DNA from 3 places in the Arthrobacter sp. zg-Y1171 genome. Region 1 is predicted to be linked to each of the others. Evidence: predicted binding sites of a transcription regulator. Region 1 holds the regulator's gene; each other region holds the start of a gene.
The links. The regulator HrcA, encoded in region 1, represses chaperone genes, less so after heat shock. The targets are predictions, from matches to a motif close to TTNGCACTCGNNNNNNNCGAGTGCNAA.
Positions count from the first base shown of each region.

Region 1 (9,387 bases):
GGCGCCGACTACCCGGTGCTCCGCGAAGCGCTGGAAAAGCTGATGCTCAACGATGCCGCGCTGGTATACGAACCCGAGACGTCCGCGGCGCTGGGCTTCGGCTTCCGGGTGGGCTTCCTGGGCCTGCTGCACCTGGAAATCACCCGTGAACGCCTCGAGCGCGAGTACAACCTGGACCTGATCTCCACTGCCCCCAACGTGGAGTACGAGGTGACGCTCGAGGACAAAAAGGTGGTCACCGTGACCAACCCCAGCGAGTACCCCGAAGGCAAGATCAAAGAGGTCCGCGAGCCGATGGTCTCGGCCACGATCCTGGCGCCGAATGAATTTGTCGGCGCCATCATGGAGCTGTGCCAGTCCCGCCGCGGCGTTCTGGGCGGCATGGACTATCTCTCCGAGGACCGGGTGGAAATCCGGTACCGCCTGCCGCTGGCCGAAATCGTTTTCGACTTCTTCGACATCCTCAAGTCAAAGACCCGCGGCTACGCCTCCCTCGATTGGAAGGCCGACGGCGAACAGGTCGCCGACCTGGTCAAGGTGGACATCCTGCTTCAGGGCGAACAGGTTGACGCCTTCAGCTCCATCACGCACAAGGACAAGGCCTACGCCTACGGCGTTATGATGACCGGCAAGCTGCGTGAGCTGATCCCGCGGCAGCAGTTCGAAGTGCCCATCCAGGCAGCCATCGGCTCCCGCATCATCGCCCGCGAATCCATCCGCGCCATCCGCAAGGACGTGCTTGCCAAGTGCTACGGCGGCGACATCAGCCGTAAGCGCAAGCTGCTGGAAAAGCAGAAGGAAGGCAAGAAGCGCATGAAGATGGTGGGCCGCGTGGAAGTTCCCCAGGAAGCCTTCGTGGCTGCGCTTTCCTCCGACGAGTCCAAGGACAAATCCAAGAAGTGACACCCAGTGCACTGCCCCTCGGAGACCCGGCACCTGCCGACGGTCTCCTCCCCGCACAGGCCGCGGACGGAGCAGCGGAGCGGAACTTCGGACTGTACGTCCACATTCCGTTCTGCTCCGTCCGCTGCGGCTACTGCGATTTCAACACGTATACGGCCACCGAGCTGGGCGGCGGTGCGTCGCAGGCTGCCTACGGCGGCACGGCGGCCCGCGAGGTGGTCTTTGCCGCTGACGCCCTGCGGCGTTCGGGCCTGCCGGAGCGCCGGATGGGCACCGTCTTCTTCGGCGGCGGCACTCCCACGCTGCTCCCGGCGGAGGACCTCGCGCTGATCCTCCGCACCGCCGTCGACCAGTGGGGCCTGGCGCCCGGCGCCGAAGTCACCACCGAAGCGAACCCGGACTCCGTCACGCCGCAGTCCCTGCAGCTGCTTGCCGACGCCGGCTTCACCCGGGTTTCCTTCGGCATGCAGTCCGCCGTGCCGCACGTGCTGGCAGTGCTGGACCGCACGCACACGCCGTCGAGGGTTCCGCAGGCCGTGCAGTGGGCGCGCGACGCCGGCCTGCACGTGAGCGTGGACCTCATCTATGGAACTCCCGGGGAGTCCATGGCCGACTGGAAGCACTCGCTCGAAGAGGCACTGAGCTACGAGCCTGACCATATCTCCGCCTACGCGCTCATCATCGAAGAAGGGACCAAGCTCGCCGCCCGGATGCGCCGCGGCGAGGTCCCGCCCATCGACGACGACGACCACGCCGACAAATACGTGCTGGCGGATGAAATGATGACCGCCGCCGGACTGAACTGGTACGAGGTCAGCAACTGGGCGCGGACCCCCGAGGACCAGTGCCGGCACAACCTGGCCTACTGGCGCAGTGATGACTGGTGGGGCGTCGGCCCGGGTGCCCATTCACACGCCGGCGGCGTGCGCTGGTGGAATGCCAAGCATCCCACCGCCTATGCCCAGCGGATCGGCGCGGGGGAGTCGCCCGCCGTCGGACGCGAGACCCTGGACGCCGATACCCGGTACATGGAAGACGTTATGCTGCGGACCCGGCTCGCTGAAGGCCTGGCACTGGACCGGCTGCGTGAGCCCGGCAGGCTGGCCGTGGCGGGACTCATGGCCGACGGCCTTGTGGATCCGCGCGCTGCGCTGACCGGCAAGGTGATCCTCACGCCGCGGGGCCGGCTGCTGGCCGACGCAGTGGTCCGGCGGCTGCTGCCGGACTGAGTTCCCCGGCAGCGGTCCCGCCCTGCGGCGCTACTTGATGCGGCGCAGGTTGAGCGGGTAGCGGTACGGCCGGCCGCGGTTGCACTCGATGCCTGCGATCACCGAGGACACAGCCACGTAGACCCAGATCATGGCATTGAGCACGGCGAAGAAGCCGCCGATCTCGGGAATGAAGGACAACGCCCAGACGGTCAGGGCAGCAATGCTGGGCGGAAGCGTGAAGTTCAGGGCTTCCTTGGATTCCTGGGCAGTGAACGGACCGCGGTCGCGGAACACCAGGTAGATGATCAGCGACGGAACAAAAGCGAGGATGCCGCCGAAGTGCGCCAGAGTTGCCCACTGCCGGTCTTCGGACGCGGTCAGCGGCAGTGCGTTGGCCGGAGCCCCCTGGTAAACAGGACGCTGCGCTCCGCCGTGTTCTTCCGGTCGGGGGCGGTGGTTCTGGCGTGTGTTGGACACGGCGTATTTTCCTTTTGGCTCATGGTGACACAGGGTCGGTCCACTACTACGTATTCCTCAAGAGTACTGGCTCGCACGCTTCCTCACGGAAAGGAAAGAGGCAGTGCGATGCGCGTCTCACCCGGGAACGGTCAGGAAATCGATGACTTCCTCCACTCGTCCGAGCAGTGACGGTTCCAGATCCGCATAGCTGTTCACCTGCCCCAGCAGCTTCTTCCAGCCCATTGCGACGTCGGTATGGTCGCGGTGCGGCCAGCCCAGTCCCTGCAGGATGCCGGTTTTCCAGTCCAGGTGACGGGGGACCACGGGCCAGGCGGTACGCCCGATCACGGACGGCTTGATGGCCTGCCAGACGTCCACGTACGGATGCCCGACAATCAAGACATTGCCCGGCGCGCCGGGGGAGGTCATCGCCTCGGCGGCAATGCGCGATTCCTTGGAGCCCGGAACCAGGTGATCCACCAGTATGCCCAGCCTGCGCCCCGGGCCCGGGGAAAACTCCCGGACCGCGGAGTACAGGTCGTCGACGCCGTGGAGGGGCTCGACGACGATTCCCTCCACCCGCAGGTCATCGCCCCATACCTTCTCCACCAGTTCGGCGTCGTGCTTGCCCTCCACCCAGATGCGGCTGGCCCGGGCGGTGCGGGCGCGCTGGTTGGCGACGCGGACCGAGCCGGACGCCGTCCGGGCCGGACCTGCCTTGGCCGCCGCCGCAGCCGCGGGCACAACTTCCACCGGCTCGCCCTCGAGCAGGAAGCCGAAGCCCAGTTCGAAGGATTTCTTTTTCCCGCGCCGGTCTTCCAGCACCATCAGGTGCAGTCCGCCGGATTTCTCCACGCGCACCACCGCACCAACCCAGCCCGAGGCAACGTCCTCAAGGACCAGGCCGGTTTCGGCGCCGACTTTGCGCAGGACGGTCCGGGCCGGCGCGGTGATGTCCTGCGGACCCCAGGAAAAGCTGGACACGGAAGTTGCCTCACTTACGGTTCTGATCGGGCGGAAACCGCAGCAGGCCGCGGGTTCCTCAATGCTAGCAACGCTGCCGATCCGTACTAGACTTGGCACTTGAACACTGTGAGTGCTAAACGTCCGGTGCTCTGCCCATAGGTCACCACACAGGTCACCACACGGATCACCACGCAAGTAAGAATGCCGAGCAACCGCCGAGCAACCGCCGATCAACCGCCGATCAACAGGGAGGGAAATCCATGAGTGAGCCACGCCGACTCGAGGTCCTCCGCGCCATTGTTGAGGACTACGTCCATTCGCGGGAGCCCGTGGGATCCAAGGCACTTGTGGAACGGCATCACCTGGGTGTTTCCTCGGCCACCATCCGAAATGACATGGCCGCCCTTGAGGAAGAGGGGCTGATCACCGCCCCGCACACGTCCGCCGGGCGCATCCCCACCGACAAGGGCTACCGCCTGTTCGTCGACCGGATTTCCGACGTCAAGCCGCTCTCCGCTCCCGAACGCCGCGCCATCCAGTCGCTGCTGGAAGAAGCCGACGACCTCGACGATGTGATGGACCGTACCGTCAGGCTGCTGTCGCAGCTGACCAACCAGGTGGCCGTGGTGCAGTACCCGCATCTGGGCAATGCCAAGGTCCGGCACATTGAATTTGTCCTGCTGGCTCCGGCGCAGGTGCTGGTAGTGCTCATCTCGACCACGGGGCGGGTGGAGCAGCGCGTCATTACCGTTCCGCAGCCGGTGACGGAGCCGGACCTGGGCGACCTGCGCCAGCACTTCCTGTCCGCGTTGGCAGGCACGCCGCTGAGTAGCATCACGAGCCAGCTGGCCAATGCCCTTGCCACGGTGCCGGCCGAACGCAGGCGCGTGGGCAACTCCCTGGGGCACTGCCTGGAGCAGCTGGCCGGCATCAACCGCGAGGACCGCATGGTGATGGCAGGGACAGCCAACCTGGCCCGCTCCACTGTAGACTTCCCGCTGACTATCGGTCCCGTGCTCGAAGCGCTCGAGGAGCAAGTGGTGATGCTGCGGCTGCTGTCGGAGATGGAACAGGATGCCCGCGGCGTTGCCGTCCGGATCGGCCGGGAGAATCCGTACGGCGGATTGTCGGAAGCCTCGGTGGTGGCTACGGGATACGGTCCCGACGCCACCGCGAAGGTCGGCATTCTCGGTCCCACGCGGATGGACTATCCCACCACCATGGCAGCGGTGCGAGCCGTGGCCAGGTACCTGTCCCGAATACTGAACAACTAACGCGGTCCCCAGCAGTTACGGACCCGCCTGCCGGGGAACCGGCGGGAACCCAACCTCCGTCTTCAAAGTTTGAAGGCACGCAATACAGGAAAGCGATGTGCACGAGTGAGCGATCACTACCAGGTTCTGGGTGTCGGACGAGACGCCACCGGTGAAGAAATCAAGAAGGCGTACCGGAAGCTAGCCCGCAAGCTGCACCCGGACGTCAACAATGCTCCGGGCGCCTCGGACGAGTTCAAAGCCGTATCGCACGCCTACGAGGTTCTTTCCGATCCGGAAAAACGGCGGATCTACGACACCACGGGCAACGAGAACGGCAACGACAACGGCTTCGGAGGCGGCGGTTTCGGCGCCCAGGGGTTCGGTTTCCAGGACATCTTCGACACCTTCTTCGGCGGCGGCGCCCCGGGCGGAGGACGCGGACCGGCCTCACGCAGCCGCCGCGGACAGGACGCCCTGATCAACGTCCGGATCGACCTCAAGGATGCCGTCTTCGGCACCAACAAGAAGATCGACGTCGACACTGCAGTCGTCTGCCCCACCTGCGACGGTTCCTGCTGCCAGCCCGGCACCTCTCCGCGCACCTGCGACATCTGCCACGGCACCGGTCAGGTCCAGCGGGCGGTCCGCTCGATCCTGGGCCAGGTCATGACCTCGGCACCCTGCGGCACCTGCAACGGCTTCGGCACCGTCATCCCGGACCCCTGCCACGAGTGCTCCGGCGAGGGCCGTGTCCGCAACCGGCGTACCCTGACCATCAAGATCCCGGCCGGCGTCGCCACCGGTACCCGGATCCAGCTCGGCGGGCAGGGTGAAGCCGGGATGGCCGGCGGCCCCGCCGGCGATCTGTACGTGGAGATCCGGGTCAACAATGACCCGACGTTCCTCCGTGACGGCGACGACCTGCACGCCACACTCACCATCCCCATGACTGCCGCAGCGCTGGGAACCACCGTGGCACTGGAGACCTTCGACGGCGAACGCGAAATCACCGTCAAGCCCGGCACGCAGTCCGGCGAGGTGTCCGTCCTCAACGACCTGGGCGTCACGCACCTGCGCGGCCACGGCCGCGGCGATCTTCGGGTGCACCTGCACGTGGAGACCCCGCAGAAGCTGGACTCCGAGCAGGAGGAACTGCTCCGCCGCCTCGCCAAGCTGCGCGGCGAGGAATACAGCGAGGGAAAGCTCAATAGCTCAGGTAACGGCGTTTTCGCCAAGCTGCGGGACCGTCTGGGCAACCTCTGAGATGACCAACCCGATTTTCTTCGGTGACCCGGCGCAGGTGGCGGCGGCCGGGCCCGGAGACATCTTCCGTCTCGAGGGCCCGGAAGCTCGGCACGCTGTATCTGTGAAGCGCCTCGGAGCCGGTGAAAGCGTGGACGTGGTCGACGGCGCCGGCCGCCGGCTCACCGGCACGGTAACGGAAACCGGTGCGTCGCTTCTGGAACTGCGGGTGTCAGGTGTCATCGACGAACCGGTCGAGCCCGAACGGTTCTTCCTGGTCCAGGCGCTGGCCAAGGGGGACCGGGACGAGCAGGCAGTGGAAGCCGCGACCGAGCTGGGTGTGGACACGGTGATCCCGTGGCAATCCGACCGCAGCATTGTCCGGTGGCGCGCCGAGAAGGCGGTTAAGGGACAGGCCAAATGGCAGGCCCTGACCTTTGCCGCTGCCAAGCAGTCCCGCCGTTCCCGCATCCCTGCGGTGGAGCCCGCGCTGGACAGCCGTGCCCTGCCGGCCAGGCTGGCGGAACTTGACCTCGTCCTTGTCCTCCATGAGGAGGCCGACGTGCCGCTGGCGGATGCGGTGCGTGACCTTGGCAGGCGCGGTCCCGACGAGGCCTCCGCCTCCATTGCGGTAGTCGTGGGTCCGGAAGGCGGCATCAGCCCCGCCGAGCTGGAAGCGCTGCGCGGTGCCGGAGCGGTCGCCGTCCGGCTCGGACCGCATGTGCTGCGTTCCTCCACTGCAGGTCCGGCGGCGCTGGCCGTGCTGAATTCGCTGCTCGGCCGCTGGTAGGAAGACCACCGGGCTAGCCCTCCGGATCCTCCCGGGAAGCAGACACCGTAATGCGCTTGGAATCCCCGGCGGTTTCCTGCCCGCTGTAGAAGACCCGGAGGCTGTATTCGCCCGGGGCGAGGGAAGCTGTGAAGCTGAATTCGCCCGTCTTGCCGGGCGCCTTGTCCAGTTGCACGCTGCCGGAAGCCGCAGCCCCGGCCGACGGCCTGCCGTCCACTATGGGTTCGGCCCGCCAGAGCAGTTCAACCGTCTGCGCCACCGCAGTCCCGCTGACCTCGACCTCGGTGCCCCGGATCTGCGATTCCTGCGGATCAATCACCCAGATCGGTGCCACCAGCGCGGGATCCCTGTGCAGCGGCTCCTCCAGGGTCACATGGCCGAACGCGCGGTACCCCTCCTTGCCGTCCACCAGGATCGCCACGCTGCTTTCCTGCCCTACGGTGGTCAACCCCGCGTTGGCTGCTGCTGCCGTGGCGGTGTAGACCAGCTGCTGCACTGCACGGTGGGCCATGCCCGAGTCGAGGGAGCCCTTGAACGCGTCCGAGGAGATGTCCACGGTAATGACGTTCTTGCTGGAAATGGATGCGGTGACGCTGTCCGCCGCGTGCCAGGGAGTGAAGTAGTCCTGGTCCAGCGGTTGGGCCGCCGTCATGGCCTGGACTGCCTCGCCGATGGGATCACCGGTGTTGTCCGAGGAGAGGAACTCACGGTAAAGACTGACCGTCGAGTCGTTCCGTCCCAGCCAGTACACCGGCATGAGCGTTCCGGCGGAACTGGCCTCCGCCGGCGGGGAGACCGTCATTGGAGCAGCAGCGGAGGCGTCTGAGCCGTCGAAGGACGACGGCATCGTGATGGTGGGATTCTCGGCTAAGACGCCGCATCCACCCAGCCCCAGCGCAGCCGCGGCCAACAGGGAACCGGCCAGGAAATACCGCTGGCGAAGCCCTCGGAGACAGGACGTTGCGTCGTTGGATCCGGCGTCCATCTATCCTCCTCTGGGGTAACTCGAAAACGTACGTCTTCAACCTTTGCACATGCTTTGGGGCCTTCCCGTGCCGGGGACGGGCCAGCGCCCGGACTGAAACACGATTGAGACATCACCGTTGCGGGGCCGAGACAAAAACCCGATGCCGGTCGGTTCGCCGGGGAGCACATCAAGTAAGATTTAGGTAGCGTGCGGTGCGCGGCGCGTCGTCCGGGACCCGAGGAAATAATCGTCTGTACCAGGGCGTTTACTTTCCCGGGACGGATGGCCGGACCGGCCGCCACCACCGTAAAAAGTTCGAAGAACTTTAAAACCAGACTCTATAAGGGGCGATGAAAGGCCTGAAAGGGCCGTCTATATGACCGAATCTTCAACGGAAATCGGCACCATTCGGCTGGACAACCAGACAATAGTCTTTGACTCGACGGAACACATGGTCCAGTCACTGGGTGCCAATGATGAGGCGCTCAGGATCATTGAGACGGCAAATCCCGAGGTAAGCCTGATGGTGCGCGGCAACGAACTGTCCGTGTCCGGCCCCGCTGCAGAGGTCGAACAGACCGTACGCCTGGTCAACGAAGTCCGCGTACTGGCCCGCCACCAGACCCGCGTCACGCCGCAGGTTCTCGAACAGCTGATCAGCATGCTCAAGGACCAGAGCACCCACCGCCCGGCCGATGTCCTGACGCAGAACATCCTCTCCACCCGGGGAAAGACCATTCGGCCCAAGACCCTGAACCAAAAGAACTACGTGGATGCGATTGACCGCAACACGGTGGTTTTCGGCATCGGTCCTGCGGGCACCGGCAAGACGTACCTGGCGATGGCCAAGGCAGTGCAGGCCCTGCAGCAAAAAGAGGTCAACCGGATCATCCTCACCCGTCCGGCAGTGGAAGCGGGGGAGCGGCTCGGCTTCCTTCCGGGGACGCTGAGCGACAAGATCGACCCGTACCTGCGGCCGCTCTACGACGCCCTGCACGACATGATGGACCCCGAATCGATTCCCCGCCTGATGGCGGCCGGCACCATCGAGGTGGCGCCCCTGGCCTACATGCGCGGCCGGACGCTCAATGACGCGTTCATCATCCTCGATGAAGCCCAGAACACCACGCCCGAGCAGATGAAGATGTTCCTTACCCGTCTCGGCTTCGGCTCGAAGATGGTCGTCACCGGCGACGTTACCCAAGTGGACCTGCCCGGCGGCACCGCCTCCGGCCTGCGGATTGTCCACGACATCCTGGGCGGCATCGACGACGTCGCATTCTCGGAACTGCAGGCAGTGGACGTTGTCCGGCACCGCCTGGTCAGTGACATTGTCACGGCCTACAGCGAATGGGACGAGGTCCGGCGCTCCGGCGCAGCCCGCGCCGACGGCGGCCGGTCCAACGGCAGCGGCCATGCCAACGCCGGACGCAACCGGGAGGCCCGCGCATGAGCATCGAAGTGAACAACGAATCCAGTGCACCGGCTGTCGATGAAGAGGAACTCGCCCGGCTGGGCAGGTACCTCCTGGACAGCCTGTACGTCCATCCGGAGGCAGACCTGTCCATCATCCTCGTGGATGAGGACGCCATA
Region 1 is NZ_CP104264.1:1,879,498-1,888,884, reverse strand. Features, by position in the region: gene lepA (translation elongation factor 4) at 1-903, shown strand, start outside; gene hemW (radical SAM family heme chaperone HemW) at 900-2,132, shown strand; gene N2L00_RS08815 (DUF4870 domain-containing protein) at 2,163-2,591, opposite strand; gene N2L00_RS08810 (DUF3097 family protein) at 2,709-3,557, opposite strand; gene hrcA (heat-inducible transcriptional repressor HrcA) at 3,800-4,813, shown strand; gene dnaJ (molecular chaperone DnaJ) at 4,919-6,058, shown strand; gene N2L00_RS08795 (16S rRNA (uracil(1498)-N(3))-methyltransferase) at 6,060-6,827, shown strand; gene N2L00_RS08790 (GerMN domain-containing protein) at 6,841-7,812, opposite strand; gene N2L00_RS08785 (PhoH family protein) at 8,171-9,247, shown strand; gene ybeY (rRNA maturation RNase YbeY) at 9,244-9,387, shown strand, end outside.

Region 2 (10,741 bases), 710 kb from region 1:
TTCGAGTGCGGCACGGGTGGAGGAAACGGCATCTTCGATGCGGTGCTTCTTTTCCTTCAGCTCCACCTCGGTGGCTGCACCGACGCGGATGACGCCGATGCCGCCGGACAGCTTGGCGAGGCGTTCCTGCAGCTTCTCGCGGTCCCAGTCCGAATCGGTGCGCTCGATCTCGGCACGGATCTGTGCCACGCGGTCGGCGACGTCGGCTTCGGAGCCGGTGCCGTCAACAATCGTGGTGTTGTCCTTGGTAACCGTGATGCGGCGGGCGGAGCCCAACACCTCAAGGCCAACCTGGTCCAGCTTCAGGCCGAGGTCGGGGCTGACTACCTGGGCGCCGGTGAGGGTCGCGATGTCCTGCATCATTGCCTTGCGGCGGTCACCGAAGCCCGGAGCCTTGACGGCGACGACGTTCAGGGTGCCGCGGATCTTGTTGACCACCAGGGTGGACAGGGCTTCCCCGTCTACGTCTTCGGCGATGATGAACAGCGGCTTGGAGGTCTGCAGCGCCTTTTCCAGCAGCGGCAGGAACTCGGCGACGGAGGAGATCTTGCCGGAGTTGATCAGGATCAGCGCATCTTCGAGGACGGCTTCCTGGCGCTCCGGGTCGGTCACGAAGTACGGCGAGAGGTAGCCCTTGTCGAACTGCATGCCCTCGGTGATGGCCAGCTCGGTCTGCGTCGAGGAGGATTCCTCGATCGTGATGACGCCGTCCTTGCCGACAGTGTCGAAGGCCTGGGCCAGCAGCTCGCCGATCTCGGTGCTCTGCGCGGAGATGGCCGCAACGTGGGCAACCTGGTTGCCTTCAACTTCCTTGGCGTTCTCCAGCAGGCGCTTGGCTACCGCGTCAACGGACACCTCGATGCCGCGCTTGAGCTGCCCGGGGGCAGCACCGGCGGCAACGTTGCGCAGGCCTTCCTTGACCAGGGCCTGTGCCAGCACGGTGGCCGTGGTGGTGCCGTCGCCGGCAACATCGTTGGTCTTGGTGGCTACTTCCTTGGCCAGCTGTGCACCGAGGTTCTCGTACGGGTCGTCCAGCTCAATTTCGCGGGCAATCGTAACGCCGTCGTTGGTGATGGTGGGAGCGCCCCAGGTCTTGGCCAGGACGACGTTGCGGCCGCGCGGGCCGAGGGTCACCTTGACCGTGTTGGCGAGCTTATCGACGCCTGCTTCGAGCGAGCGGCGGGCGGAGTCATTGAACTCCAACTGCTTTGCCATGTGTGTGTCCTTTCCGACAACTACATCTGCATCAGAAAACCCCGGCCAGAATCGTGGCCGGGGTTTTCCAGGGGAACTACTTTACGACGACGGCCAGCACGTCGCGGGCGGACAGCACCAGGTATTCCTGGCCGCCGTGCTTGACTTCGGTTCCGCCGTACTTGGAGTAAATGACTACGTCGCCTTCGGCAACGTCAACCGGGATGCGGTTGCCGTTGTCATCAACGCGGCCGGGTCCAACTGCAACTACTTCACCCTCCTGGGGCTTTTCCTTTGCAGTGTCCGGGATAACGAGGCCGGAAGCAGTGGTCTGCTCGGCTTCGAGGGGGCGGACAACAATACGATCCTCAAGGGGCTTAATAGAGACCGACACTCGGGCTCTCCTTTGCGTAGTTTCTAACGGAATGGGGCCGTTGGTCTGGCGCTGGCCGTCGTCGCGGTGCCGGTTCGCGCTTTCCCTTCGGGAGTTAGCACCCTCACGTTCGGAGTGCTAACTCAGACTTTATGCAACGGTTAGCACTCGGTCAAGGTGAGTGCCAGCGCGCGCCGCCTGTCCGCCCCTCTCCCCCGTACCGGCGGGCAGGTAAATGAAGAAGGGGATTTGCTTAGGTTGTCCTAACCGGGATAGTTTTCATCTGCGCATCATTAGAAAACATTTCTGTGACCTAATCCCCGGATAGGCACATCGACTCTCACCGGAGCCCCCATGATCACGAAGTCCCGCCTGTTGGCCGGAACCGCCCTTGTGTCCCTCCTCGCGCTCAGCGCCTGCTCCACTGAAGCAGCAGATGCGGACGTCGAGTCCGCGCAGGGCTCAACCGTGACGGTCGAGCACGCCCAGGGAAGCACCGAAGTTCCGGTGAACCCGGAGATCGTGTACACCTTCGACCTCGGCGCCCTCGATACGATGGATGCCCTCGACATTGACGTCGACGGCGTGCCTGCCGCCAACTTCCCGGAGAGCCTCTCCCAGTACGGCGCCGAAGAGATCACCAAGATCGGCAGCATGAAAGAGCCCGACTTCGAAGCGATCAACGCCGGCGCTCCGGACCTGATCATCATTTCCGGCCGGGTTGCCGATTCTTACGAAGAGTTGAGCAAGATTGCCCCCACCGTCGACCTCAGCGTCGATAACGCCGATTCCTGGAACTCCTTCAAGGAAAACACCCGGACCCTCGGCACGATCTTCGAGAAGGAAGACCTGGTTGAAGAGAAGCTGGGCGCCCTGGAAGGCAAGGTCGAAGACACCAAGGAACTGGCCGCCGACGCCGGCAACGGCTTGATCGTTATGACCAGCGGCGGGGAAATGACCGCCTACGGCGCAGGCTCGCGCTTCGGCATCATCCACGACGTCCTGGGCCTGGAACCGGCCGCCGAGGTTCAGGGCGAGGGTAAGCACGGCGAATCCGTTTCCTTTAACTACATTGCGGATACCGATCCTGACCACCTGTTCGTCATTGACCGCGACGTAGCCGTCGGCACCTCCGGCGAAGCCGCCTCCGCCGTGCTCGACAATGAGCTGGTCAAGAGCACCAAGGCTGCCCGGAACGGAAACATCACCATGCTGGATTCCGCCAGCTGGTACCTGGTCGGATACGGCCTGAACAACGTGGACACCATGGTTAACACCGTCCACGACGCTCTCTAGCCGCCCCTCTGCGCTCCGTGGCCCGGCACCGGCCGTGCCGGGCCACGGAGGAACTGGATACCGATATATGACTGCCCCCGCCGTGCCGGCGAATAAACCGGCCCCCGCGTCCGCCGCCGCTCCCCCGGAACGGCGGCGCTTCGTGCGTTCAACCGCCGCACTGGTCCTGGGGGTCTGCGTTGTGGTTCTGCTGGCGGCCGTAAGCCTTTTCGTCGGCGTCGGTGACCTTTCGCTCGCCTCGCTGCTGTCCGGGGATCCCACCACGCACATGCTGTTCTGGGTCAGCCAGCTCCCCCGCACGCTGAGTATTGTCCTGGCGGGCATGGCCCTGAGCGTGGCCGGACTGATCATGCAGCTGATGGCCCGGAACAAGTTCGTGGAACCCTCCACCGTCGGCACCGTGGAGTCGGCCCAACTGGGGATCCTGGCGGTGACCGTGCTGCTGCCGGGCGCCTCCATGTTCCTGAAGATGTCCACGGCTTCGGTCTTCGCCGCTGCAGGAACCGCACTCTTCCTGCTCATCCTGCGCCGGATCCCGCTGCGCAACACACTGATCGTGCCCCTGGTGGGCATCATGCTCGGCGGCGTGATTTCCGCCGTCACCACTTTCTTCGCCTACCGCACCGACCTCCTCCAGACGCTGAACAGCTGGATGATCGGCGACTTCTCCGGCGTCCTGCGCGGCCGCTACGAACTGCTCTGGATTGTCGGCGCCCTGACCCTGATCGGCTACCTGGCCGCGGACCGTTTCACCGTTGCAGGCATGGGGCAGGACTTCACCACCAACCTCGGCCTGAACTACAACCGGGTCATGGCGCTCGGACTGGTGATCGTCTCGCTCATCAGCGCCGTGGTGGTGGTCAGCGTCGGCTCCATTCCGTTCCTGGGCCTGATCGTGCCCAACCTGGTGTCCCTGCTGATCGGTGACAACGTCCGCCGCGCGGTGCCCTGGGTCGCCGTCTTCGGAGCGGGCTTCGTCCTGCTCTGCGACATCATCGGACGCACCATCCGCTACCCGTATGAAATCCCGGTGGGCGTAGTGGTTTCCGCCGTAGGCAGCGTCATCTTCCTGTACCTCCTCCTACGCAAGCGCGGTTCCCATGCCTGATCCATCCACCAGCGCACTGCCCGCAGCGCTTACCGAGCACCGCCGGCGTCCCGTCCGGACCGTTCCCGCCCGCTTCTGGATCATCGCCCTGGGCCTGGTCGCGGCGGCACTGGTTGCGGTGTTCATGACCATTGAGCTGCGCGGAAACCTGGGCTACGCCCTGCCGCGCCGCGCGATCAAGGTGGGCTCCATGATCCTGGTGGCCTACGCCGTCGGGATTTCCACCGTCCTGTTCCAGACCGTCACCGCCAACCGGATCCTCACCCCTTCGATCATGGGCTTCGATGCCCTCTATGTGCTGATCCAGACGGTCCTGGTGTTTGCCTTGGGCGGCGGTGCCCTGCTGTCCCTGGGCGCGCCGATCCGCTTCTGCCTCGAAGTGCTGCTGATGGTCGGGTTCTCGTTCCTGCTGTACCGGTGGCTTTTCACCGGCGGCGGGAAATCCCTGCACTTGATGCTGCTGGTCGGAATTGTCTTCGGCACCATGTTCCGCGGCTTCTCCTCGCTGCTGCAGCGGCTGATCGACCCGAGCGAATTCATCATCCTGCAGGACCTGTTCTTTGCCAGTTTCAACAATGTCGACGCCGCCCTGCTGGGCTACTCCGCCGCCGCCGTCGCGCTTGTCAGTGCCGTCGCCTGGCGGATGCGCCACTCCTTCGATGTCCTGGCCCTGGGCCGCGAGACCGCGGTGAACCTGGGGGTGGACCATAAGCGGGCGGTCACCGCCACGCTGATCATCTGCTCGGTGCTCGTCGCGGTGTCCACGGCCCTGGTCGGGCCGGTGACCTTCTTCGGGCTCCTCATTGCGTCCCTGGCCTACCAGCTCTGCGCGAAGTTCCGGCATGCCTCGGTGCTGCCGATTGCCGTTCTGCTGGGAATCATCGCCCTGGTGGGCGGCCAGCTGGTGCTGGAGCGGATCTTCGCCTTCGACACTGCGCTGAGTATCGTCATCGAGTTCGTGGGCGGCATCGTGTTCCTCATCCTGCTCCTGAGGGGAAACGTGAAATGACCTTCCTCCCCCTGCACCGCCCGAAAGGCCCCTGTTCATGATCTCCGTCAACGGCGTCACCAAGCGCTACTCCTCCACCGTCGTCGTGGACGGGGTGAGCTGCGAGATCAAGGAAGGCGGCATCACCTCGATCATCGGGCCCAACGGTGCGGGCAAATCCACGCTGCTCTCCATGATCAGCCGGCTGCTGCCCATGGATTCCGGCACGGTTGCCGTGGACGGGCTCGACGTCGTTTCCACCCCCGGCCGGGACCTCGCCCGGAAAATGGCGATCCTGCGCCAGGACAACCAGCTCACCGTCCGCCTGACCGTTCGGGACCTGGTGGGCTTCGGCCGCTACCCCCACAACGGCGGCCGGCCGGGACCCGAAGACAAGGTCCACATCGAGCAGGCAATGGCGTACCTGGACCTGACGGCGCTGGCGGACCGGTTTGTGGACGAGCTCTCCGGCGGGCAGCGGCAGCGGGCGTTCATTGCCATGGTGCTGGCGCAGGACACGGACTACCTGCTCCTGGATGAGCCGCTGAACAACCTGGACATGAAACACTCCGTGGAAATGATGCGGCTGCTGCGCCGGCTCACGGACGACTTCGGGAAGACCGTGGTACTGGTCATCCACGACATCAACTTTGCCTCCTGCTACTCGGACGACATCATTGCCATGTGCGACGGCCGGCTGATCCACCAGGGACCGCCGTCGGCCATCATGCAGCCGGACGTGTTGAGGGATATCTATGAAATCGATATCCGGATCGAGGAGATCGACGGAAACCGGATCGGCGTCTATTTCGCCTAGCCGTTGAAGCCGGGAACTTCCGGCAGCAGCGCGATGAAAAGGAGAAGACCCCATGGGAAAACGATGGCAAAAAGCGCCCAGTAATTCGTTTCTGTTTCCATTGCTTCCCCCTGACTCGCGGCGCGGCAACCTGCCACGTGGATCTGGTCGCACGGATTTGCCGGAGTGGCGCCGATCACAAACTACCGGTTATTTGCCGAAAAGCTTATTCCAACAATCCCCTGCAGCTTCCGCGACACTATCCGCTGCCTTGCGTGCAGCCTTGCCTGCGTCTGATTTCATGAGGTCCGACTCCATGAAATCATCCACCCCGGTCATGGCTAGGTCTGCCAGAGCATCCTTAACTGATTTGCCGCCCAGGAAATCGAATTCGACCGAGGTGACAACCGAGATGCCGATGCCGATAGCGGCGCCTGCTACGGTCCCCACCGGTCCGCCTATTGCTGTCCCGATCATTGCGCCGGTCCCTGCCGCGGCCAGGTCGATTCCCACCTTGGTGCCGCCTTTTACGGCACCCATCGCGTCCGCGCGTTTGTCCAGTTCATCAGGGTCCATGCCGGGATTCCGTTATCCCGTAATGCCTAAGACTGCTGCACCCTAAGGTACAAGAAATGGAACATTGCGCCCATGGGGAGAACTACCCATGGACGGCGGGGGCCGGCGGAAAACAAAGCGGGTCCGAAGTGCGTTGCGGACGCAGTCAATATGGTTCGGCCCCGTTGCGCCCTGCCGGAGGGTTCTCCTACGTTGAGAGACCCACATACCGGTCTCTAGGGAAGGACTTGCCATGGAGCCCAAACTGCGCGTAGCTGTCCGGCTTGATCTGGACGCGCGTCAGGCGTGCCTTGAGGTGCATGGGCGGGTCACCGAGCAGAACTGCAGGGTCCTGTACGTGCTGGCCAGACGTGCCAACGCTGCCCTTCCCGGCCTGTTCGTGGTTTTGGACCTTCAGAAAGCGACCGCAACGGATGGAGCGCTGGCGGCACTGTCGCACAGCTCGGAGACGGGTGCGCTGCCGCTGCTGACCGGCGGGCCGGTGCAGGAAACGTTTGCTCCGCGCCAGTTAAGCATTCTCACCCCCGCTGCCTAGCCCCGCCGGTTACCGACCGCCTCCACTGCCACGCAGGGCAGCTTCTTCCCTGCGCCGACGCCGTGCGGCCCTCTTTTCCTCTCGGATCCACTGCGGCTGCAGGAAGGGCGGCATCCAGAAGCTGCCCAGGAGCCCCAAAAAACCAGCGATGAACATCAGAAGGATCAAGAACATGGTCACCAGCGCGTTGAGGCCGCCGTCCATGGCGAACTGCGTCAGCGGCATCAGGATAAAAGCCGCACCAAGGTAGGTCGTGGCAAGCGCCGGTTCCCCGGACATCACAATGTTGAGACCGGTCCGGTAGTGGCGGAACCTGCCGTTGTAAACGAGCAGACCGCAAACCATAAGAATGATGCCCATTGGAATCAGGATCAATGCCACGAGAGTATTGGCGCTCATATATTCGGCACCCACTCGATGTGTTTTAACGGCAGTGAGGCACAAGTACGCACGCGAGTCAGCCTAAGGTATTCCGCTGTCCTGCCTGACCAGCCGCTTCCGCGAGCCGCCCTACGGCCTCGGTCAGCACCTCCGGGGAGCAGGCGAAGTTCAACCGGACAAATCCGGCGCCCTGCTGGCCGAACCGCGGCCCCGGTTCCAGCGCCACCCGCGCCCGTTGCAGGGCCACCGCCGCGGGATCGTCGCCCCAGCCAAGGGCCCGGAAATCCAGCCAGGCGAGGTAGCCGGCCGAGGGTGGACGGTACCCCGCGCCCGGCAGATGCTCCGCCAGGAGCTCAGCCAGCAGGCGCCGGTTGGCAGCCAAAGACTCCATCACCCCGGCGAGCCAGGGACCGCCGTCGTTATAGGCCGCCGCCGTGGCATGCAGGCCGAGGATGCTGGTGCGCGCGGAGACTTCCTCGGGCATGGACGCCAGCATCAGCCGGGTCCGGTCGCTTTGGCCGATCATCACCGCGCACTTGGTACCGGCGATATTCCACGCCTTGCTGGCGGCGGTCACGCAGAGGCCGTATTCCCGCGCGTTCTCCGAGACGGTGAGGTAGGGAGTGAAGTCCCCCGGTTCGTACGTCAGCGGTGCGTGGATCTCGTCGCTGATCACGGCCACGCCGTATTTCACGGACAGGTCCGCGAGCGCCCGCAGGGTGCCGGCAGAGTGGACCAGGCCCAGCGGATTATGCGGGTTGCACAGCAGCAAGGCGTCAGCACCGCGGGCAAAGGCCCGCTCAATGCCGGCCAGGTCCAATTCCCAGCCCTCACCGTCGAACAGGAGCGGTACCTCCACCACCGTGGAGTCCGCTTCCAGCGGCAGCTCGTAGAAGGGCGGATAGACCGGCGGTGTTATGACCACGCTCCCATCCACGGGTACTGCCTGCCGCAGGCATTCCACAATGGCCACGCTCACGTCCGTGGTGCATCGCACGTCATCCGGGTCCACTGCCCAGGCCCAGGTCCGCGCGGCAAACCCCGTGAAGGCCTGCGCCACCGGCTGAGGCCCGGCGATATACCCGGTGTCCGAGGCCAGCACCCGGTCGATGATGGCCTGCTGCACCGGTTCCGCCAGCGGATAGTCCATTTCCGCCACGAACAGCGGCAGCACGTCCGCCGGATAGGTCTGCCATTTGTAGCTGGTGCGGGCCCGCAGGGCGGCCAGCGGCTCGGCGGCGATCTTCGTCATGCCGCCCAACCTACAGCTAACGTGCCCGCCGGCAGAACAACTAGGCTGGAGGGCATGCCCGATACTTCCCTTGCCCATGTTCTGACCCCCGAGGGATGGCAGCTGCTGAACTCGCTTCCCCCCTATCTCGAATCCGAGTCCCTGAAGCTGAACACGGACCTGCGCAAGGCCGGGCATTCCCCCGAGCTGGTGGCCGCTGTGCTGACGCAGGCAAAACTGCGGATGAAGGCCCGCGGTAAGTTCGGCCCGTTCGCCGAGCACATGGTCTTCACCGCCCCCGGCCTGGAGCAGGCCACCCGGCTGAACGTGGCCGCCCTGCATGCCCGCCGCTACCAGGAGGCGGGGTTGGAGAAGGTGGCGGACCTCGGCTGCGGAATCGGCGCCGATTCCCTCGCCCTGGCCACCCTGGACCGGCAGGTGACCGCCGTCGAACTGGATGAGATCACCGCTGCGGCAGCCACCATCAACCTCATGCCCTGGCCGGAAGCAACGGTGGTCCAGGGCCGTGCCGAGGACTTCGACCTGACCGGGTTCGACGGCGTGTGGCTGGATCCGGCACGCCGGACCACGTCGACGTCGGGCACCACCCGCATCTTCGACCCGGAGGCCTTCTCCCCTCCCCTGTCCTTCGTGGAGTCCCTGGCGGATGCCGGCCTGCCCGTCGGCGTGAAGATGGGCCCGGGCATCCCGCACGAGGCCCTGCCGGCCAACTGCGAGGCACAGTGGGTGTCCGTGGACGGAGATGTCACCGAGGCCACCCTGTGGTTCAACGCGCTGCGCCGCGAGGGAGTCCGGCGTGCCGCCCTGGTGATCGGTTCCGGCGGCGCTGCGGAGCTGACCTCCCCGGTGGACTACGACGCCGGTGCCCAGGACGTGGCCATGGGGCCTGCCGAGGGCTACCTGTATGAACCCGACGGCGCCGTAATCCGTGCCGGGCTGGTGGCCGACGTCGCTGCCACCCTGGACGGACATCTCCTGGATCCGCACATTGCCTACATCTGCGCGCCGGAACTGCGCGATACTCCCTTCGCCCGCGCCTACCGGATCCAAGACGTCCGCCCGTACAACATCAGGGCGCTGAAGGCCTGGGTCCGGGAAAACCGCATCGGTGTCCTGGACATCAAGAAGCGCGGCATGTCCGTGACGCCGGAAGAGGTCCGCAAGGCCCTGCTCACGGGCTCCGGCAAAGGTCCGAACAAAGCCACGCTGGTCCTCACCCGGATCGGCGAGGACCGCGTGGCCCTGGTGGTGGAACCGGTTCCGGCTGCCTAGGCGTGCGGGCGGCCGCACCGGAAAGCGCGTCAGGAACGGGAGAACTCGCTGGCTTCACGGACCTGCTCCGGTGTCGGCCGGACGCCGGTGTACAGCACGAACTGCTCCTCCGCCTGGATGGCAATGACCTCCGCCCCGGTGATCACCGGTTTCCCGGCCGCTCGGGCGGCAGCGATCAGCGGGGTTTCCGCGGGCAGCGCCACGACGTCGAACACCACCCGGGCGGCAGCCACGGCGTCATCGTCGAAGGACTGAACGTCCTCGTCCTGCCCGGACATGCCCAGCGGGGTGACGTTGATGAGCAGGTCCGCCGTGGACGTGCCGGGCTCCGACCGCCAGGCGAAGTCGTAAAGATCGGCCAGCGCACGGCCGGCGGCTTCGTTGCGGGCAACCACTGTGACGTCGGAGAACCCCGCGTCCCGCAGCGCTGCGGCCACTGCCTTGGCCATGCCGCCGGATCCGCGCAGCAGCACCGAGTGCGTGGCCGGAACGCGGTGGTCCCGCAGCAGCCTGGCGATGGCCAGGTAGTCGGTGTTGTAGGCGGTGAGCACGCCGTCGTCGTTGACTATCGTGTTCACGGAATCGATGGCCTTCGCGGAGGGGTCCATCCGGTCCACGAGCGCAATCACGTCCTCCTTGTACGGCATGGACACGGCGCAGCCGCGGATGGGCAGCCCGCGCACCCCGGCAATGGCCTGTGCCAGGTCAGCGGGGGCGAACGCCTTGTACACGTAGTTCAGGCCCAGCTGGTCATAAAGGTAGTTGTGGAACCGCGTACCGATGTTGCTGGGACGTGCGGCCAGGGAAATGCACAGGGTCATGTCTTTGTTCAGGATCGGCATCCCCCCATTATGTCCGCGCCGGCCGCTGGCTTCGATTTCCCGGCGTGTTCGGGCCCTGGGCCCGAAGCAGGCGCCTGCGGCTATAGGATTGGTACGGTTCTCAACGCAATGATGCGGGTCCGGGTACT
Region 2 is NZ_CP104264.1:2,584,942-2,595,682, forward strand. Features, by position in the region: gene groL (chaperonin GroEL) at 1-1,215, opposite strand, end outside; gene groES (co-chaperone GroES) at 1,292-1,588, opposite strand; gene N2L00_RS12090 (siderophore ABC transporter substrate-binding protein) at 1,922-2,863, shown strand; gene N2L00_RS12095 (ABC transporter permease) at 2,931-3,971, shown strand; gene N2L00_RS12100 (iron chelate uptake ABC transporter family permease subunit) at 3,964-4,980, shown strand; gene N2L00_RS12105 (ABC transporter ATP-binding protein) at 5,018-5,776, shown strand; gene N2L00_RS12110 (DUF3482 domain-containing protein) at 5,966-6,331, opposite strand; gene N2L00_RS12115 (hypothetical protein) at 6,564-6,866, shown strand; gene N2L00_RS12120 (hypothetical protein) at 6,876-7,280, opposite strand; gene N2L00_RS12125 (MalY/PatB family protein) at 7,324-8,499, opposite strand; gene N2L00_RS12130 (THUMP-like domain-containing protein) at 8,554-9,771, shown strand; gene N2L00_RS12135 (shikimate 5-dehydrogenase) at 9,801-10,613, opposite strand.
Region 2: the regulator HrcA is predicted to act here: its motif matches at 1,729-1,755, upstream of groES (co-chaperone GroES).

Region 3 (10,741 bases), 1.4 Mb from region 1:
CAGCAGGTCCAGCGTGGCGTTTTCCAGCTTCAGGCCAACCTCTTCGGCGATGACCTGGCCACCGGTGAGGATGGCAATGTCGGCCAGCTGTGCCTTGCGGCGGTCGCCGAAGCCCGGTGCCTTGACGGCTACGGACTTGAAGGTGCCGCGGATCTTGTTGACCACCAGGGTTGCCAGGGCTTCGCCCTCAACATCTTCGGCGATGATCAGCAGCGGCTTGCCGGACTGCATGACCTTCTCGAGGACGGCAACGAGATCCTTGACGTTGGAGATCTTCGAGTTGACGATCAGGATGTACGGATCCTCAAGGACCGTTTCCTGGCGCTCGGCGTCGGTGACGAAGTAACCGGAGATGTAACCCTTGTCGAAGCGCATGCCTTCGGTGAGTTCCAGTTCCAGGCCGAAGGTGTTGGACTCCTCGACCGTGATGACGCCTTCCTTGCCCACCTTGTCCAGTGCTTCGGCAATCAGGTCGCCGATCTGCTGGTCACCGGCGGAGATGGAAGCCGTAGCGGCGATCTGCTCCTTGGTTTCGATCTCCTTGGCAGATGCAATCAGTTCGGCGGTAACGGCGGCAACAGCCTTCTCGATGCCGCGCTTCAGGCTCAGCGGATCGGCGCCGGCGGCAACGTTGCGCAGGCCTTCCCGGACCAGTGCCTGGGCGAGGACAGTTGCCGTGGTGGTGCCGTCACCGGCAACATCGTCAGTCTTCTTGGCAACTTCCTTGACCAGCTCTGCGCCGATCTTCTCGTAGGGATCGTCCAGCTCGATCTCCTTGGCGATGGAAACGCCGTCATTGGTGATCGTGGGGGCGCCCCACTTCTTTTCGAGGACCACGTTGCGGCCACGCGGGCCGAGGGTCACCTTGACGGCGTCGGCGAGGATGTTCAACCCGCGCTCGAGGCCGCGGCGTGCCTCTTCTTCAAATGCAATGATCTTGGCCATAACGGCTATCGTCCTTCCGGAACAGTCATGCTTGGAGCAAAATGTTGCATTCCTGGCTGGGGTGCCCGCGACGGACGGATCGGCTCGCGCGATCTCTTTACGCGCTCCTCGTTCCTCACCCCAGTGGGTTGCTTGTTCACTCAACACCGTCGGACATTTAGCAGTCATCCGGCAAGAGTGCTAAGTCAATAATTAGCACTCCCACACACTGAGTGCAAGCGATCACGCCGACATGCCACCCGGTTCACATTCGTTCCCGACCGCAGCCGGCGGGCGAATGCAAAAGCAGCGGCAGAGCCGAAGCTCCGCCGCTGCCGATCCCGTCCCCAAGCCGGGAGGGTGTTACTTGGAGTGGCCTACACTGCGCGGACTTCCTCGGCCTGCGGACCCTTCTGGCCCTGGCCGATTTCGAACTCCACCCGTTGTCCTTCTTCCAGCGTCCGGTAACCCGATGCCTGGATGGCGGACCAGTGGACGAACACATCCGTTTCGGCTTCGTCGAGGGTAATAAAGCCGTACCCTTTTTCGCCGTTGAACCACTTGACGATCCCCTGCGCCATGATCTTTCTCCAACCTAGATTCCGATGCCGCCCTCCGGCGGCATGCTTGGACGCCGGAGGCGCCGGATCCGTCCCTCTGTCGGTTCCCGAGGGAGGCCGAGGTCAGCAGCGCAAACCGGCTGGCATCACTCTAACTACGGTGATCCCGATCACATACAGGCGTGTTGATAACGTTATGGTCTTTTAACCCGAACGCCCCGTTTACCGGTATCCGGGGCCCAGGATCACGGTGACGCTGGTGAAGCCGGGTGTTTCCAACGCGGGAATGCCCAGCTGCGCACCGATTTCCTGCGCATTGGCAGCCAGCTCCGGTGAGCTGTAGTAGACGCCGGATCCCTGCTGGGGCGCACCGGCCCAGTTGGCCACCGTTCCAACTGCCCATCCTGCAGCGGACATCCGTCCGGAAACGCCTGCACCAAGTCCGGTCACGCCGCTGGCGTTGAACACTGCAACCGGCTGGGTACGGTCAATCGCGGGCGCAGTCGGCGTCGGCGTTGGAGTGGGCGTTGGAGTGGATGCCGGAGCAGGACTCGGTGAGGCATCCTCGGCCTTCGCCTCGGGAGTCGGTGTGGCTGCAGCTGAGGCGGACGCGGAAGCAGGGGCCGAAGCCTGTGCTTCCGGGGACGGACCAGCGGAACCGGACCCGATGCCCAGCCGCGGCAGGACAAAGTAGGCTGCCAAGCCGATTAGCAGAGCGAGCACACCCACGGTGATCAGCAGCCCCAGCCCGTTGGAACGCGAGGGAATGAGGCGTTCGCGGTGCACGCCCTGCCGCGCGGACGTTTCGGGGACCTTGTCGAACTCATCCCGAGGGTATTGGCTCATTGTGGAGTTTCAATCCTTGTTCTGATGGCGCCGCGTACTGGGCGGCCAACATTGGAGGGAACCGGCGCTAGACGCCTGTGCCCAGGCGGCGGGCGGTACGGGCACGCTGGCGGGTCGTACGTAGTCTACGCAATCGTTTGACCAGCATCGGATCATGGGCGAGGGCTTCCTCGGTATCAATCAGGGCGTTCAGGACCTGGTAGTACCTCGTGGCCGACATCCCGAAGAGGTCCTTGATGGCCTGTTCCTTGGCACCGGCGTATTTCCACCACGCCCGTTCCAACGCGAGCATCTGCTGTTCCTGGGCACCCAACGGGCTGTCCGGGTCCACTGCGTCATCGAGGGAAAACCGCTCGGCTTCGGCCGATTCCGCCACATTCACTCCCAAAAAGATCCCTGTATATATCTACCGCCCATGCTAATTGGGAATAACAGGCTTGTCATTTACGGCAGTCGTCGGCAAGGCACCGCAAACGCACCGGTGACAAAATGGACCAGTGAGCACTGACGAACCCCAGCTTTTTTCCTACACCGGCGAAGCCGCACCGGGGGAAAACACCCCTTTTCCTTTCGCTGCACCCACACGCCTTGAGGACCTCATGGCTCCCGATTGGGCCCATGTGCTCTCCCCGGTGAAGACGCGCCTTGAAGAAATAGCCGCCGAGCTGGACGCGGAGCGCCGCGCCGGTCAGCGCATCCTGCCCGCACCCGGCAACATCCTGCGCGTCTTCCAACGTCCGCTGGCCAGTGCCCGCGTGCTGATCGTAGGCCAGGATCCGTACCCCACCCCCGGGCATGCCGTAGGCCTCTCCTTCTCCGTAGGGAAGGGCGTACGTCCGCTTCCCCGAAGCCTGAACAACATCTTTACCGAGCTCAACGCCGATCTGGGAATCACCCCCTCCCCCTCCGGAGACCTCAGCGCCTGGGCGGATCAGGGGGTGGTCCTGATGAACCGCGTACTCACGGTACGTGCCGGGGAAGCAGGCTCACACCGGAAGCGGGGATGGGAGGAAATCACTGAGCTCGCCGTGCGCGCACTGGCTGCCCGCCGCCGCCCGGACGGCACGCGCGTTCCCCTGGTTGCCGTCCTGTGGGGACGCGATGCCCAGGGCATTGTCCCGTTCCTCGGCGGTGCGCCGACCGTCGAATCCGCGCACCCCAGTCCCCTGTCGGCCTCACGCGGGTTCTTCGGTTCCCGACCGTTCAGCCGGGTTAACGAACTGCTGGCGCAGCAGGGCGCCGACCCCGTGGACTGGCGGCTTCGCGGGGAGCGGTAAGGGCGGCGCGGTAAGGGCGGCGCGATACGGTAGTTACAGGCCCTTTCCTAGGAGACACCCATGCCCGACCCAATGACTTCCCCGCGCCCGCAGGAGCCGGAGTCTCCAGCTCCCCGCCGCCAGCGCCCCCTGCTGACCCTTGAGGTTCTCCGCCGCGAGCAGATCAGTGAGCATATGGTCCGGGTGGTTGCCGGCGGACCCGGTTTCGACAAGTTCCAGCCCAACAGCTGCGCCGATGCCTACTGCAAGATCTGGTTTGGCCCGCAGGGCCGCCCGATTGACGGTACCGAGGACCTGGACACCATTCGGGCGCGGAGCGAACGGGAGCACTGGCCGGTGTCCCGCACCTACACGGTCCGGGACGTGGATCTTGAAGCACGCGAAATCAGCATCGACTTCGTTGTTCACGGAGATGAAGGCCTGGCCGGGCCGTGGGCGGCCTCGGCAGAGCCGGGGGAACCCTTGACCTTCTCCGGCCCCGGGGGCGCCTTCAACCCCGATCCCGGCGCCGACTGGTACCTGCTGGCTGTCGATGAGTCAGCCCTCCCCGCAGCTGCCACCGTGCTCCGCGCGCTGCCGCAGGACGCCGTCGGGCAGGCATTCATCGAAGTCGCCGGCCCCGCCGACCGCCAGCCGGTGCCGAAGCCTGCGGGAGTGGAGCTGACCTGGCTGTACCGCGGGGACGTCCCCGCGGGGCGCAGCCGGATGTTGACCGACGCCGTTTCGGCGACGCCTTGGCGGGATGGAACCGTGCAGGTCTTTGCACACGGCGAGCGGGAGGCAATGAAGTCCCTGCGCGATGTCATGTTCAGCCACCGTGGACTGGAGCGCAGGCAGGTCTCCCTTTCCGGCTACTGGGCTGCGGGACGCACCGAAGACGTCTTCCAGGCCGAAAAGCGCACGCCGGTCGGCAAGATTCTCTAGCCCGGACGGCAAGGAGCCCGGCCCGCTGCAGCAGCGGGCCGGGCTCTTGTCTTTTTTGGTGCTGCTAACGCCGCCGGTTACGCCGGTCGTTGCCGTTGAGGTTGCGGGTGAAGGGCCGGCCCAGGTTATCGCCGAGCACCACGCCGCCGGAGATGGCCAGAATGACGGTGAGCGCGTCAAACAGGCCCACCACACCCTGGTACATCTCGTCGGTGCCGATGCTCAGGCCGTACATGGACCGGAAGATCGCCAGCCCCGGGAACAGGAACAGAACGGCCGGCACCGCCACGATCAGCTGCGGGGCACCCATCCGCAGGGCGACAATGCGGGCCACCATGCCGATGAAGATGGCGGCCACCGCCGGGGTAAGGCGCGGCCCCATGCCGCCTGCCTCCACCAGCTGGTACACCAGGAAACCGGCAGTGCCGATCAGCACCGTGGGCAACACCAGCCGGCGCGGGGACTGTTCGACAATGCAGATGGCTCCCAGCGCAATAGCCAGCAGCAGCAGGGTCACGGCGAAGGAATACTGTGACGAGGCCACATCGGTAACGTTCAGCCGGCCCATTCCCATCAGGGCACCCAGCACGAGCGCGACGGCGATGCCGGCCACCAGTGCGCCGAAGGTCAGGAACGCGGACAGGAACCGGCCGGACGCCGTGACCGGGAATCCGTTGATCGCATCCTGCACGGCCGAGACCAGACGGCCGGTGGGCAGCATAACCAGGATGCCGCCGGCAACGACGATGCCCGGGGAAATGGGCACCTCCATGGACCAGAACAGCATGGCCATGGCCGTGACCACAAAGCCGCTGGCCGCCGTCGTGAAGAAGTCCGGGACCCGCCACCTGCCCAGCACGCGCTGGAGCAGGCTGACCATCACCGTTCCGGCGAATCCCACCAGTGACGCGAGCGGGCCGCCGCCGATAAACCCGACGATGGCGGCTGCGAACACCCCGGCGGATACCGTCACGGCCCAGCGCGGGAAAGGCTTGGGCTGGTGCGTGATCTCGTTGAGCCGGTTGGCCGCCTCGGCGCGGGAGAGCCCCCCGTCGATGATGTCGGTGACCAGCTGGTGGACCAGGCCAAGCCCGGCATAGTTGTTCGTCCAGGAACGGACCACGCGCATCACCGTGATGGGGGTCTGGTCCTTCGGAGAGTAGTTGAGCAGCACCGACTGGTTGGTGATGTCCACTTCGATGCTTTCCAGCCCGAATGCGGCGGTCACGGCAATGATGGCGGTTTCCACCTCCAGCGCGCCGGCACCGTAGCGGAACATGGATTCGGCCATGCCGAGGGCCAGGTCCAGGGTCTTGCGGGCATTCGCGTCCGGCCCGGCGGTGCGCACGAGCGGATTGGCATAGGGGCTGCCGGCCAGCCGTTCCACAATGGACATGGCCTGGGTGGGCGGATTCTCCCCTTGGACCAGCTTGCGCAGCATGCGCCGCGCCGCAGCGGATGAGCGGTCGGCGCGGACGGCGGTCGAGGCCAGCGGCACCGTTCCCGGTGGAACGGTTTTGCGCGTACGGGCAGGCCGTTTCTCGCGAGGGTCGGCCGTCGTCCGCATGCGGCCCGTCGGCGGCCGAAGCACCTTGGAGCCACCCGGGCGGATTACCGACGTGGTGGGAGGAGGCGGCTTGGGCCGGGTGCTGCGCAGGGCAGCGGTGGGCATGTCCATGCCGGTGGCCGGCTGCCCCGGAGCCTTCGACGGCGGGGCCGGCGTCTTGGCAGCCTGCCGCGAAGGCCGCCCGGCCGCGCCTTGCCCCGGCCGGGGTCCCTTGCCGGACTTTGCCCTCTGGGCCTGTGGCTTCCCTGCCTGGGCGCTGCCGGGCTGAGGGTTCCCCGGCCGCACCTTCCCGGGTTCAGGGCTCTCCGGCTGCGCCTTTGCTGGCTCCGCCCGCCGGCGCGCCGGCATGCTGATCAACGGAATGGGCCCCGCAACCGGGTCCGGATTCAGTGCCGAATCCGGATTCGATCCGGGCTTGCGCCCACCCGGATCGGCTGTGTTCTCCAAGGATTCACCCTTTCGCCTGTTCCGGGACCCGCCCGGGTTATTGCCTGGTGGAACTGCTGCTTAGTAGAACGGCTGCTGGTGGCGGCGCCAGTAAATCTGCCGCGCCACGCGTTCGCCGATGGTGTTCCAGATGCGATAGCGGATCGGATCCACAATGAAGTCGTAGCAACCGACAAAATCCGTGACCGTCTTGGAGAAACTGGTCTTGAACAGACCCAGCCCGTGATGCGGGTGGCTCTTGTCCTTGAGCTGGTTGCTCGGCGGTGTGCCGCAGAAGTCGTACTGGACAATGCCGCACTCCTTCTTGAGTTCGGTGATCGCGGTCCACTGGACCAGGTGCGAATCCCCGTACTGGGAGCGCCGCGGCTTGGACCCGCCGTCCTTGTAGGTGCCCTTGTTGCCGTAGGCAATCACGAAGGCACCCACAGTGGGTTCCCCGTCCTCGAATGCGAAGTAGAAGCGTCCCTGCCCGGCAGCAACGAAGTTGGACCAGAACCGGTGGTAGTACTCGTAGGAGCGCAGCCGCGCCGCAGAGCGGTCCTCGATGTGGGCCATCAGGCGGTACATGATCCGCATGTTCTCTTCGGTCGGCTCGACCCGGCGGACATCCGCGCCTTCGCGGATCGCCCGGCGGACCGCGTTCCGGCCCCGGGAGGAGAGGTTCTTGAGCAGCTGCTCCTCGTCCGGCGTAGTGTCCAGCAGGGCAGTGGAGTCGTTGGGCTGCAGGTTGAAGGTCTTGATGAATCCGGCCCCCGTGAACAGGGCCTGGACCTCTTCGCTGTCCACGATGTCCGGCTCAACCTTGATCGCGAAAACCTTGCGGCGGGTCTCCTTGATGAACCGTGCCAGCGCGTTCACCACCAGCGGCACATCTTCGGGTGCGGCGACGTCGGGACCCTTGATGAGGTACCAGAGGCTGCCGAGGGCCGGGACCTTCTTCTCGATCGCCAACGTGTAGGTCACGTAATCGGGTCCGGTGAAGGCCAGGTAGACGGGATTCCAGCCGTGGTGGGACTTCACTTCCGCGAAGGACGCTGACTGAAGGACATTGCCGCCGCCGGGGTTGGCCAGCACGTGCTTGTCCCAGTTGGCGATCTCCTCGGCAGTGGCCAGGCGTGCACTAAAATCTCGCAAAATACCTCAACTAATGGTTTGTTCACTGCATCGTTTTCAGCGCATCGTTACCAACGCGCCGGCCCGCCGCGGAAACGGCCTTCGAACCGGGTCCCAGTCTATCCGTTGCACTGCCGCCGGGCCGAACGCTCAAGTGGACGCAGGAAGGAACCAGCGGACCCGCGGTTCCACTTCGGCCAGGTCCCATGCAGCCTGGATGATCCGGCGGTCCTCCCCCGTGGTCCGCGTCTGTTCCTGCCGCAGGTACTCCCGCCAGGTGGGCACATCGTAGATCTCCCGGAACTGGTCCTGGTCAGTGACCGAGTGCACCAGCTCCCAGTCCGTGGCGCCGGTGCGCATGCGCGACAGCCGGACCGACTGCATAGCCGCCACGAACTCGTCATTGAGGTCCGCAGGCACCTCATAGGAGATCAGGACCGTCACCGGTCCGGCGCCGGGATCCGGTTCCTGGCCGGCAGGAAGCTGCAGTTCCGTGCCGGCTACGCTGCGGTCCAGGCGTCCGGTGCCCGGCAGCAACGGAAGCACCAGGACGCTGGCCCCGGCCAACAACAGCACGCCGGCGGCAAAAGCCAGGGTAGGAGCGTAGCCGGCTCCGGTGGCACCCGATCCCCAGAAAACGGCGCCCACGGCCTGCGTGCCGGAGGCGACCATCAGATACACAGACAGGCCGCGGGCACGCACCCATTCGGGCAGGGTCAGTTGCATTGCGGCGTTCAAGGTGGAGAACGTGGAGATCCAGGCGAACCCCGCGAAGACCAACAGCACGGCAACGGCCCACGCGGGCAGGTAGCCCGAGGCGAAGGCCCCGGCCGCGAAGACCACGGCACTGATGCCCAGCAGTGTGTTGTCCTTCAGGACGGTCCGGAGCCGCGGCAGGAACAGGACACCCAGCACGGCACCGATACCCAGCGCCCCGAGGAGCAGCCCGTATCCTGCCGACCCCAGGCCGAGATGGCCGTTGGCGGCAACGGGCAGCAGCGCATAGAGGGCGCTGGCGGGGAAAATGAACAGACCGGACCGTAGGAGAATCCGGCGGATGAGCGGTGCAGCACGGATGTAGCGGATACCTGCGGCGAGCGCCTCCCCCACGTGTTCCCGTTCGACGGGATCCCGCTGGGGAGCCCGCCAACTGTAGATGGCAATGGCCGTGCCCACGAAGGACAGTGCGTTCAAGCCGAACACAAAGGCTGGACCGGTCAGGGCCACCAGCAGACCGGCAATCGCGGGACCAACGGCACGGGCCGTGTTCATCGCCACGCTGCCGAGCGCCGCAGCCGCCTGGATCTCTTCCCGGGGCACCAGTGCAGGGGTGATGGCCTGCCAGGCGGGGGCGCTCAGCGCCATGCCGCAGCCGATGAGGAAGGTGTAGAGCAACAGCGAATCCGGGTCCAGCAGGCCCATCGCGGCCACGACCGTCAGCACGGTGGCAGCGCCGGCGGCGAAGATGTTGGCGCCCAGGATCAGCCGGCGCCGGTTGAAGGCGTCCGCCAGGACCCCTGCGATAAGGCCCAGCAGAAGGGAAGGTGCGAGGTTGGCAGTCTGGACCAGGGATACAAGGGCGGGGTTTTTGCTGGATTCCACCAGGAACCACTGGGCCCCGACGGTCTGCATCCAGGTGCCGATATTGGATCCCAACTGGGCAAGCCACAGAATGAGGAACATCCGCCGGCGCAGCGGCGCCCAGGGCGATTCCATTCGATTCACTCCCTCAGGGGCTGGACGGGAAGCCTTTCCACGCACGGGCAAAGCGCTCCCGGGCCGATTGGGCAGAGGCCTGTTCCAAGGCGTGCAGCCGCCCGTAGGTAAAGCCGTTCTCACCGGCGGCCAACGCTGTTGCCCCCATCCGCCGCAGATAGGCCTGCGTCACCACGCTGTCCTGGTACTCACCGAGGACTTTCTGCACATGCTCGGCGGCGTCCACCATTTCCTTCGCTTCCTTCGGCTGGACGGGTGCCCAGACCTCGGCTGCGTAGCGGAGCTGTTTTGCATCCTTGCGCGCGTCATGGAGCGCTTCCGCGTAGTCTTCGCCCGCCAATGTCCGTGTGGCCCGTACCCGGCGGTGCAGCCTTTTCCGGTCCCGCCGGACGATGCGGGCAGCGGCCGGACCGGCCGGCTTCCTCGCTGTTTCCGTCCAGAACGGGCGGTCCAGCAGCGCTTCGAGTCCGTCCAATGCCTGGAAGTACCGCTGGGAGTGCAGTGCTTCGCGGACGTGCCCGTAGGCCTGCCGATAGTCATGGAGCAGTTCCTCATCCACGCGGGCGGCAACCGGCCCCATCACCAGGTCAGCGGGTTCAGATGCAATCAGTTCCTGGAGCCGGTGCCGCATCACCTGCGCATCCCGGGCCTCCCCCAACACCCGGGCGATCCACCGCAGTTCCCCGCGCAGCGAGCGCCCCGGCTCGGGGTCCATGGTGCTGCGGTAGCTGGAGAGTGCCGAGCGCAGCCGCCTGGTGGCAACCCTCATCTTATGGATCCCGTCAGTGTCTCCCCGCCGTACGCGTGGATCGTGGCGCAGCAACTCCTCGAACTGTTCGCGCAGATACTCCAGCAGCAGCAGCGCCACCGGGCTGCCGGCGTCCAGGAGGTCGGCGTCTGTTCCGTCCGGCGCTCCCCCGGTGCCCGCGCCGGCCCTCTCCGGGTGCCGGACCGCGTCCCGTCCCCCACCTGCCTCCGGGCCCGCCGGCACGGCACCGGCAGCGAGGAACATGGTTCCAGCCTCCGTGCCCAGCGCATTGTGGTCGGAAGAAATGGTCCAGACCCGCCGGCCCGGTCCGCCGGGCTCCGCTTCTACGTCGTTTGTCCTGGTGCTTTCATCGGTGACCCGGGCAAGCACCGTGCCCGCACTGTCCAGCAGGTCGTACTCCAGGTAGCGCGTGACCAGGGTCTGCACAGGCGCAAGTTCCCGGCCCCGAACCACGGCTTGGACGTCCTCCACCAGTTCCGTCGGAATCCCTGCTTCGGGTTCGGCAGTGTTGCTGGACCGGACAGCAGGCTCCAGAGAGGGGGCGCTGCGCTCCCAGCGCGTGCCGCCGTCGTCGTCGGTATGCCGGGAGAGGCTGAAC
Region 3 is NZ_CP104264.1:527,014-537,754, reverse strand. Features, by position in the region: gene groL (chaperonin GroEL) at 1-945, opposite strand, end outside; gene N2L00_RS02595 (cold-shock protein) at 1,302-1,505, opposite strand; gene N2L00_RS02590 (LytR C-terminal domain-containing protein) at 1,707-2,330, opposite strand; gene N2L00_RS02585 (DUF3263 domain-containing protein) at 2,398-2,706, opposite strand; gene N2L00_RS02580 (uracil-DNA glycosylase) at 2,828-3,607, shown strand; gene N2L00_RS02575 (siderophore-interacting protein) at 3,668-4,531, shown strand; gene N2L00_RS02570 (threonine/serine exporter ThrE family protein) at 4,596-6,098, opposite strand; gene N2L00_RS02565 (peptidoglycan bridge formation glycyltransferase FemA/FemB family protein) at 6,606-7,679, opposite strand; gene N2L00_RS02560 (MFS transporter) at 7,809-9,374, opposite strand; gene N2L00_RS02555 (CHAD domain-containing protein) at 9,388-10,741, opposite strand, start outside.
Region 3: the regulator HrcA is predicted to act here: its motif matches at 1,103-1,129, upstream of groL (chaperonin GroEL).